3 regions of the Bacterioplanoides pacificum genome follow, and region 3 is predicted to be linked to each of the others. Evidence: predicted binding sites of a transcription regulator. Region 3 holds the regulator's gene; each other region holds the start of a gene.
The links. The regulator LexA, encoded in region 3, represses DNA repair genes until DNA is damaged. The targets are predictions, from matches to a motif close to TACTGTNTANNTANACAGTA.
Positions count from the first base shown of each region.

Region 1: the regulator LexA is predicted to act here: its motif matches at 1,729-1,748, upstream of imuA (translesion DNA synthesis-associated protein ImuA).
Region 2: the regulator LexA is predicted to act here: its motif matches at 2,134-2,153, upstream of uvrD (DNA helicase II).

Region 1 covers NZ_JBHRYB010000015.1:194,865-198,145, forward strand. Annotated here, with positions in the region: gene ACFOMG_RS15810 (Y-family DNA polymerase) at 1-1,081, opposite strand, end outside; gene imuA (translesion DNA synthesis-associated protein ImuA) at 1,078-1,707, opposite strand; gene cobO (cob(I)yrinic acid a,c-diamide adenosyltransferase) at 1,931-2,575, opposite strand; gene aceE (pyruvate dehydrogenase (acetyl-transferring), homodimeric type) at 2,692-3,281, shown strand, end outside.
Region 2 covers NZ_JBHRYB010000025.1:41,945-45,225, forward strand. Annotated here, with positions in the region: gene uvrD (DNA helicase II) at 1-2,091, opposite strand, end outside; gene ACFOMG_RS17130 (SIS domain-containing protein) at 2,300-3,151, shown strand.
Region 3 covers NZ_JBHRYB010000013.1:353,637-356,917, reverse strand. Annotated here, with positions in the region: gene ACFOMG_RS12850 (DUF6586 family protein) at 1-195, shown strand, start outside; gene ACFOMG_RS12845 (hypothetical protein) at 344-595, shown strand; gene ACFOMG_RS12840 (SulA-like leucine-rich domain-containing protein) at 730-1,152, opposite strand; gene lexA (transcriptional repressor LexA) at 1,187-1,786, opposite strand; gene ACFOMG_RS12830 (TetR/AcrR family transcriptional regulator) at 2,057-2,707, shown strand; gene ACFOMG_RS12825 (L,D-transpeptidase family protein) at 2,818-3,281, shown strand, end outside.

The sequences.
Region 1 (3,281 bases), on a different contig from region 3:
GTTGTGCAACAAAGTGTGTTGCGCTCAGGGTTAACTCCCGTACCGGGGCGGTTAAGCGGCGTTTTTCCAGCTGGTAACGCAATAACGTCATTAATTCGTGCTGGCGTGATTCCGCCCGGGCAAAACGAATCAGCCAGTCGCTGTCCGCTATGACCTGATCGGCGGGCTGGCGGTGTTTCAGTTGCAGCCGCAGCTGAGATACGGCCAGCTGACGTTGTTGCAGAAAAATACTGAGTGAGGCCAGCTGGCGTTTCAGTGGAAATAACAGTCCGTTGATATGTTCCACCTCCTGAATAAAGTGGGCTTCTTCGCTAAAGGTCAGGGGGGGCTGAAACCACTCAAGTACGGGTTGTTGCGCGCCACTCAGCTGTAATAAATGAGAAATAAGAGCGGCCTCAAAACGGTCGCTCAGCCGGGTGATTGGCAGGGTCTGCAGCTGGGCATAGTGGCGGATACCGAGGCGTTGTAATGCCAGCTGTTGTTCCGCCGGAAAATCCAGCTGTTCCAGAGTTAACGCTTGCAGCAGTTGCTGGCTGCTGGCCGCTAATAACGCTGGCTGGTACTGGCGTGGATCACTGAGTTGCTGGCGGGCCAGTATCCGCGCGATTAATGGCTGGTGGGCCAGCCCGAGTTGCAGCGGCCATTGCTGTTGTTGTGCAGCCTGGCGGATGCGCTGGCATAACGCTTCCAGGCCACCAAACAAGCTCAGCATGGAGCTGACCTCGAGCCATAATCCCTGAGGTGGATCGATACTGACCCGGGCTGAAAACTGATACCCCCAGATGGCTTTTTGCTGCAGCAGTTGCTGGTTTTTGTGTGGCTCGGCTAACCGGGTTTGTAACGTCGGACAAAAACACAAGGCACTGGCCAGTGGCATATCGGCTTCGACGCCGGCCCGGGCTGCGGCCTGGTTAAGCTGCCAGACATAATAATGCTGACGCCCGGGAGCCGGTTGTTGCAGAATGGCCAGCGGCTGTTGTTGCTGTTGCTGTTGCTGTTGTGGTTGCGACAGCTGTTGTTGCGGCACAAACAGGCTGTGCAGATAAAGGTTGGGAAAATGCAGGTAAAGCCAGATTTTCATACTTTATCAGAGGCCTGAATATCCAGTTGGAAAGCGGCTGAGGGCCAGCTGCCACGGCGTTTGCGAAACTCCAGTTGTAAGCCGTTATTCAGCCGTTCCAGCGTCAGCCGTAAGGCCGCCGGGGAACCACTGGCATCGTAGCCGGTTTGTGGCCATAACCAGCAAAAGCTCTGGCTGTCGCTGGCAGCAATCTGTAACCGCCGGATATGTGTTTTATGCCATTGTTGCGGCCAGCCCAATACCGCGCTGCACTGGCCACTTCTCAGCCCTTCTTCCATACACCATAAGGTTTGCTGGTAATCCTGACTGTACACAACTAATAACCGCTCCAGTGCGATGCCGGCCTGTTGCAGCGTAGGGGCAAACGGAATCGCCGGTGGTGCCACCCATAATAACCAGCCCAGTTGCTGGCTGAGATGAGCCAGTACCGGTAACAGCAGGCTGACTTCTGCAGAGCCGGGGGCGGCATAAATCTCACACAGCTGGCCAGCCTGCCAGCCTCCACCGGGTAGCTGCTGATCGAGGCTGTGGTAGCCACTGGAGAGTATGCTGTTGGCCGCGGCCGGAGCATGATTCGCTGGCCACACCTGGCCATTCGCGCAGATTTGTGCCAGCTGCTGGTTCATGGATTCTCCGTGTAATATTTTATCTGTATTTATATACAGTAGTGGATATAAATACAGTATTCAACTCAGGGGTGTAGGAAAGACAGCAGTAAAGACAGTCATGGCAATGATGACTGAAGCAGCAGCCGTTATTGTGGCGTGAAATAATGGTGTGAGCAGAGGGAGTTACCCCGGCGGCTGGCCGGGGCAGAGGTTGTTGCAGCAATAATTGATCAGGCGTTGTTTACCATTCAATGCCGGCCTGAGCTTTAACCCCGGCTTTAAAGGCATGTTTTTCCATTTTCATATCGGTAACGGTATCGGCGTAGTCACGCATGGCGCTCGGTGCGCCACGACCGGTGAGGATCACGTTCTGGTGTGGCGGGCGGTTATCCAGTGCTGCTTTTAAGGTTTCCCAGTCGAGCAGCTTATAGGCCAGCATATAGGTGACTTCGTCAAACATGACGGTACGGAGGTCCGGGTTTTCCAGCATGGCTTTGGCTTTGGGCCAGACGGCATCCAGAGCACGCTGGTCGCGTTCTTTATCCTGAGTTTCCCAGGTAAAACCCGATCCCATAACTTCGTGCTGTAAACCGTCCAGCTGTTGCAGGATATTGGCTTCGCCACAGTCCCAGGTGCCTTTAATAAACTGCACGATACCGGCTTGATAGCCATGCCCCAGGGTGCGGATGACGGTACCGAAACCGGAGCTGCTTTTGCCTTTGCCGGTGCCGGTTAACACAATCACCACGCCGCGCTCTTCCTGAGCCCGTTCGATGGCGGCATCCACTTTGGCCTTGTGACGCGCCATCTTTTCTTTGTGGCGCTGGTTATCTTTATCTTGCTGGGCTTGTTGTTCGGGAGTAAGGGGGCTTTCTTGTTGGCTCATAATGACAGACTTCAGTGGTTAACAGGCATTCACAGAAGCCTCGACTATACTCGAAATGAGGGTAGTTCTCACTAATGCCTGATGGATATCGGGCCTGATCAGCAGGAGCCAGCTGTATGGAAGAGCAAACGCCGGATAATACCTCTTATACCGACCCGGACCCCGAGGAAACCCGGGAATGGATGGACGCCATTTATTCGGTTATTCGTGAAGAGGGGGTGGAACGGGCACATTACCTGATTGAACGCATCGCCGAGCGAGCTACCCGCGATGGCATGCCGCTGCCTTACGCCTTACATACGCCTTATCGCAATACTATCTCGGTAGAAAATGAAGCCCCGATGCCGGGGGATTTATTTATGGAGCGGCGCATTCGCTCCCTGATTCGCTGGAATGCCCTGGTGATGGTATTGCGTGCGAACAAAAAAGGCGGCGGTGATCTGGGCGGTCATATTTCCAGTTTTGCATCCAGTGCAACCTTATACGACGTTGGTTTTAATCATTTTTTCCGCGCCCCGGATGCCACTAATGAACAGTGCCCTCACGGTGATTTATTGTACTATCAGGGCCATGTGGCGCCGGGTATTTATGCCCGCTCTTATCTCGAAGGGCGGTTACAGGAGAGTGACCTGAGCCGGTTCCGCCAGGAAGCCCTGCAGCCGGGGCTGTCGTCTTATCCTCATCCGAAACTGATGCCGGATTATTG
Region 2 (3,281 bases), on a different contig from region 3:
GCCCAGGTCATAGGGCACTCCAGCACTTTGCTCTTGCTTAACAAAATCCGGCTGCGCTGGTGTGTCGTAACCTCCACGATTGTGTTTCGCCATCAGAGGCCGGCTGACGGTATTTTTCAGTCGTACTTCCTGAATCAGCTCATCGGGAATTTCACGAATAAAACGAGAGGGCGTGCTGAAATTTTCCTGGCCGTGTAAGCGACGGCTTTCAGCATGGGTGATAATCAGTTTTTCCATCGCCCGGGTAATACCGACGTACGCCAGGCGGCGTTCTTCTTCCAGCCCTTCCGCTTCATCCATCGACATTTTATGCGGGAATAAACCTTCCTCCAGGCCAGCCAGAACCACCTGTGGAAATTCCAGACCTTTAGCGGAGTGCAGCGTCATCAGCTGAACGGCATCTTCGTATTCATCCGCCTGACCTTCACCGGCATCCAGTGCTGCATTGTCGAGAAATATTGCCAGATCCGTCTGACCACTGTTTTCTTCAGTCTCGTCATCAACTTCATCAGCCGGCAGGTAATCACCACTTTCAAACTGCCGGGCGGCATTAATCAGTTCTTCCAGGTTATCGAGCCGCGCCTGGCCTTTTTCACCTTTTTCTTTTTTATGGTGTTCGATCAGACCACTTTGGGTAATGCTGTTATCAACAATTTCATGCAGTTTGAGCTCGTGAATACCCACACTCATTTCATCGATTAAATCGATAAAACCCTGAACCGCAGTCCCGGCACGTTTAGGTAACAGCCCGAGCGATAACGCCTCATGAGCCGATTGCCACAACGAACACCCCTGCTCGCGGGCATGGCTGCGTAATATCTCCACCGTTTTTTCACCGATCGCCCGGGCAGGAACATTAATTACCCGCTCCATCGCAGCATCGTCCTGACGATTCAGCAACAAGCGTAAATAAGATAAGGCGTTTTTAATTTCCAGCCGCTCATAGAAACGTTGCCCGCCATAAATACGATACGGAATACCGGAACGTAAAAACGCCTCTTCCAGGGTGCGTGATTGCGCATTAGAGCGGTACAACACCGCCATTTCGGCACGCAAGCGTCCACCCCGTGACCATTCATCCACCAGGTCGGCGATGTAACGGGCTTCGTCCTGCTCATTAAAGGCGCTGTACAGGCTGATGGGCTCGCCCTCTTCCCCCTGAGTCATCAGGTTTTTGCCCAACCGCCCCTGATTGTTTTCAATCACCGCATTCGCCGCCGCAAGAATATTGGCAGTGGAACGGTAGTTCTGCTCCAGCTTGATCAGTTCTGCTCCGGGGAAGTCATGCTGAAAATTGCGGATATTATCGATATTGGCACCACGCCAGCCGTAAATAGACTGATCGTCATCACCAACCGCCATCACCGAAATATTCTGGCCGGCCAGGATACGGATCCAGGCGTACTGAATGTTGTTGGTATCCTGGAATTCGTCGACCAATATGTGGCGGAAACGCTGCTGATAATGCTGCAGCAGGTCCGGGTTTTCCAGCCACAACTCATGAGAGCGCAGCAGGATTTCACCAAAGTCCACCAGGCCATTCTGCTGGCAGTTTTCTTCATAGAGGGCATAAACAGTACGCAGGGTTTCCTGGAACGGGTCGGCCGATGGAATCACATGCGCCGCGCGTCGCCCTTCGTCTTTCTGGCCATTAATAAACCACTGAATCTGCTTCGGCGGGTAACGGCTGTCGTCAATATTGTGCGCTTTCATCAGCCGTTTAATCAGCCGTAACTGATCATCACTGTCGAGAATCTGAAAATGTTGTGGCAAGCGTGCTTCGCGCCAGTGCTGTTTCAGCAAGCGATGCGCCAGACCATGGAAGGTGCCCACCCACAAACCGTTAGCCGGTACATTCAGCACCTCCTCCAGCCGCGCGCGCATTTCTTTCGCTGCCTTATTGGTAAAGGTAACCGCCATCACCGCAAACGGCGAGACGTTCTCTACATTCAGCAGCCAGGCAATACGTTGCACCAGCACCCGGGTTTTACCCGAGCCGGCGCCGGCCAGTACCAACTGATGTTTTGACGAAGCAGCCACCGCATTACGCTGGCCGTCATTCAGATTATCGAGCAATAATGAAATATCCATAGCGCCGCAGTTTATCAGATTCGGGCCGCAGGGCGATCATTTTACTGTATATATCCCCACCTGCTGCAGCCAGTTGTCGTTGCGTCCGGTCACTGGCGCTCACTTCAGATTCGCTTATAATCCGCGCTGTCAGCCTGCACTATACTGACGTTACCGACATCAGTGGCTGCTGCCCTGATCACAGAGAAACTGGCTGCGAGAAACCGATTTGAGACAAAGCCCGATACTGAGCGAGATTGCTGCTGCAATCCCGAAGCTGAGGAAATCAGAAGTGAAGGTGGCAGAGTATGTTCTCAAAGCGCCGGAGCAGGTGATGCATATGCGCATTGTCGACCTGGCTCAGGAAGCTCAGGTCAGTGAACCCACCATTGTGCGCTTTTGCCGGGGTATCGGTTGTAACGGCTTTCAGGAATTTAAAGTCCGCATCGCCCAGGAAATGGCGGTCGCCAATAACATTGGTCAGTTTGCCATTGTCGAAGATGACAGCATTGAAGACATCTGCGATAAAATCGCCGACACCACCATTCAGCGCCTGCATCAGGTTAAAGCCCAGCTCCACACTCGCCAGGTAGCCCAGGCAGCGAATGCCATCAGTGCCGCCCGACGTGTAGAGTTTTATGGTTTCGGGGCGTCGGGTGCCGTGGCAACCGATGCCCAGCATAAATTTTTCCGCTTACAGGTGGCTACCGCGGCTTACAGCGATCCACATATGCAATCTATGTCTGCTGTGACTCTGGGTGAAGAAGATGTGGTGGTCGCTATTTCACAAAGTGGCCGCACCAAAGACCTGCTGCACAGTGTCCAGCTGGCACAGCAGCATGGTGCCCAGGTTGTCAGCCTGGCGCCGGCGAATACCGCCCTCAGCCTGGCAGCAGACCTGCCAATCCACATTAATATCGAAGAAGACACCGAGCAGTTCACTCCTATGACCTCACGCATTGCTCACCTGATGGTGATCGATATGCTCGCCGTGGCGGTTACTCAACGCCGGGGACCACAGTTTGCCGAACACCTCAATGCGATTAAGCGCAGTATTAAATCACTGCGGCTGGATAATTAACCCACAAAATAAGACAGAATGCGACACATCTTTATTTTGCCGCTGTCTTTTTTATCAGTACAAACAATAGTCAATCTGTCATTTTAAGCCATCACAATACCAACCCCCGGTATTTATTGACCTCCAGACC
Region 3 (3,281 bases):
TTCTCCTGGCTGAAGGCCATGCTGAATGCGGCTGAAGCGGTGGGCCAGGCGGATAGCAAAAGCCATTCTCAGCCTCAGGCGGTGCGTCCGGGAATGATTCAGTTGCATCAGGAAAATCAGCCGGATATTTCTGCCTGGCTAGGCCAGTTAACGCAACTGATTGATCTGCAACGGGAAAACCGTCAGGAGAGCTGACGCTATCGCGATTCCTGCACTTTGCTGGCATTTCTGAGCGTCAGTAAGTCATTCAACTTCTGAAAAAATAATGCGCAACCGGGTGAATTCAACCCCATAATGAAACAGCGCTGTGGTACACTCCCGCGCCCGGAAACGAGAGGCGGATATGGCACGCTTTTTTGAAATTGTAGAGTTATCGAATGGTGATATCGCGTTACGTCGTGCAGATGAGCAGGATGGCGATGCACTGGTGAGTATTCATTTTTCTGATGATGCAAAGGCCAGTTTACAGGCGCATCATATGGACATCGCCCGGGTGATGCTGGAGGCCGGTGTACGTAAAGTGGGGGAGTTGTCCGGCATGGAAGTGGAGCGTGATGATTTTGAACAACCGGAATATCACAATCAGCTGCACTGATTGCTGATTACCGCAACCCGTCAAAAAAAAGCCTTGCAAGACTGCAAGGCTTTTTTCGTTTCTGCATCAGGCATGAGGCAGTTGTTGTATTTCCAGCGCGCCAACGGGCTGGCTGAAAATGTACGTCGTTGCGATTAACGACGCTGAATCAGAATGACCTGGCTGCCACTGCGCCAGGCTTGCTGCTGGATACATTCCCGCTGGTTGTCGTGCAGTGTCCCTTGCCATTCAATGATGATATGACTGTTTGCAGCAGCCAGTACTTTTTCTACCAGTACCATTTGTGTATCGGCACAGACATCCAGGTGAATAACGGCTGAGTTTTCCAGTCCCAGGCTTTCGAGATAACGTTTGTTCATGGGCATGGATGGGCTCATCCACATCAGCCAGCGTTGTTGTGCTGAACATTGTGCTAATAACGGCAGCAGCTGCATGGGTTGTACGGCACTGCCTTCACTGAGAATCAGCTCGGTCAGGCTGCCACGGGAGATAGCCGGTCGCTGCTGACTACTGAGTGACAAGCCGGTTGGTTCAACTTCGAGAGTTAACTGACGCATATTTCCCCCTGAACGTTTGATTATCCCTGGCGTTTTAGTTGCGGCGCACGACGCCGACGTACAGCCCTTCAATGGCGAAATCGGCTTCTTTTAAGTCAACTTCGATTGGCTGGTAGTCTTTGTTTTCCGGATGCAGCAGCACTTTACTGCGCTTTTTCTCATAACGTTTAACGGTGACTTCATCACCCACCCGGGCGACGACAATTTCACCGTTGCGGGCGGTATCCATACGATGAACGGCAATGTAGTCGCCGTTAAGGATGCCGACCTCCATCATAGAGTCACCGTGTACCTCAAGCAGGTAATCGGCTTCAGGTTTAAAGAAGCTGGGCGGGATTTCGCAATAATCATCGATGTGTTCCTGTGCCAGGATAGGCTCCCCGGCAGCAACCCGGCCAACGATTGGCAGACCCGGGTTGTGTTCTTCTACGACCCGGATACCACGTGAGGCGCCAGCCATCATCTCAATGGCGCCTTTACGTGCCAGTGCCTTGAGATGTTCTTCAGCGGCATTGGGTGAGCGAAAACCCAGTTCGTTGGCAATTTCCGCGCGGGTAGGCGGAAAGCCGGTGTCTTCCAGTGATGACTTAATAAAGTCGAGAACCTGCTGTTGACGCGCGGTCAGCTTGATCATGATATTTATCCAAACTGGTGATCCATACAGTGACTGTAAATGTATACAGTATTTTTGCTGCTGTAAACCCCCCTGCGAATTTTGCCGCAGGCCACTGTACGACCTTTTCACGACCTAGTTCTACGGTTAGCGGGAGGGCAGGAATACTGCAATGTCGGCCAGGAGTACCGGGGAAAGCCGCCGGGGCTTGCGTTCAGAATGTTTTAAACGTATGTTTGAAACAGTTGTTTTTATGACGGTAATTCATGAGTTTCGGGGAGTCCGGCCGGCATGGCGAATAAAGATACGGCTAAGGCAATTCTCAATGCAGCGGAAGAGTTGTTTTCGGAGAAAGGGTTTGCTGAGACTTCTCTGCGCAATATTACCACTAAGGCCGGGGTCAATCTGGCGGCGGTGAATTATCACTTTGGTTCCAAAAAGGAACTGATCCAGGCGGTGTTTGCCCGTTTCCTGAACAGTTTTTGCCAGCGTCTGGATCAGCAAGTGGATGCCTATCAGCAGCAACGTGGCAGTGCACAGCCGGATCTGAATGCGGTATTGATGATGTTGCCGGCTACTGCGCTTGAAGATGATAAAGGTGTGCAGGACGAACTCAGTCAGCGCCGTTTAGGTATCTTTATGCGGTTATTGGGCCTGGCTTATACCCAGGGGCAGGGCCATGTGCGTAAGTTTCTGAAGCAGGAATACGGTACTGTCTTTAATCGTTATATGGCGTTAGTGACCGCAGCGTCGCCACAGCTGAGCAATGAAGAACGCTTCTGGCGTATTCATTTTATGCTGGGAGCCACGGTGTTTACCTTGTCAGGGGCCGACTCGCTGATGGCGATGGCGCAGCATGAGTTTGGTTTAACCACAGATATCAGCCAGGTATTTGATAAGCTGATTCCGTTCCTGGGAGCCGGACTGCAGGCACCGGGCTGAAGTACGTGCTCTGAGTGTCCTGAGGCGACAAAAAGCCGTTTCGGAGGTCGCTTAATTCTGCGCTTCTGATAAGCTGCGCTGTTATATTTCAGTCGTATTTGGCACATTTCATGACGGACAATCTGATCGAAGTTTCTGTTGCTGATCAGGCATTAAGGATTTCTGCGGCAGGTATCTGCCATCTCTATTCAGTTTCTACCGCCGCGGCCGGTGTTGGTGAGCAGTCTGGCTCTGGCCAGACGCCGCGTGGCTGGCATCGTATTGTGGCCCGGATTGGTGCTGGCCAGCCGGAGAATACGGTGTTTGTTGGTCGTCGTGCCAGTGGTGAAATTTATTCCCCTCAGTTGGCGTTGCAGTACCCCCGGCGGGACTGGATTCTGACCCGTATCCTCTGGTTACAGGGGCTGGAAGTCGGCCGTAACCGCATGGGTTCTGTTGATAGTATGCGGCGTTATATTTATATCCATGGCACCCCCGATTCTGAACCGATGGGGCAGCCGCTCTCCCATGGCTGTATCCGTATGCGTAACCGTGACCTGCTGGAGTTGTTTGAACTGGTTAACAGCGACACACA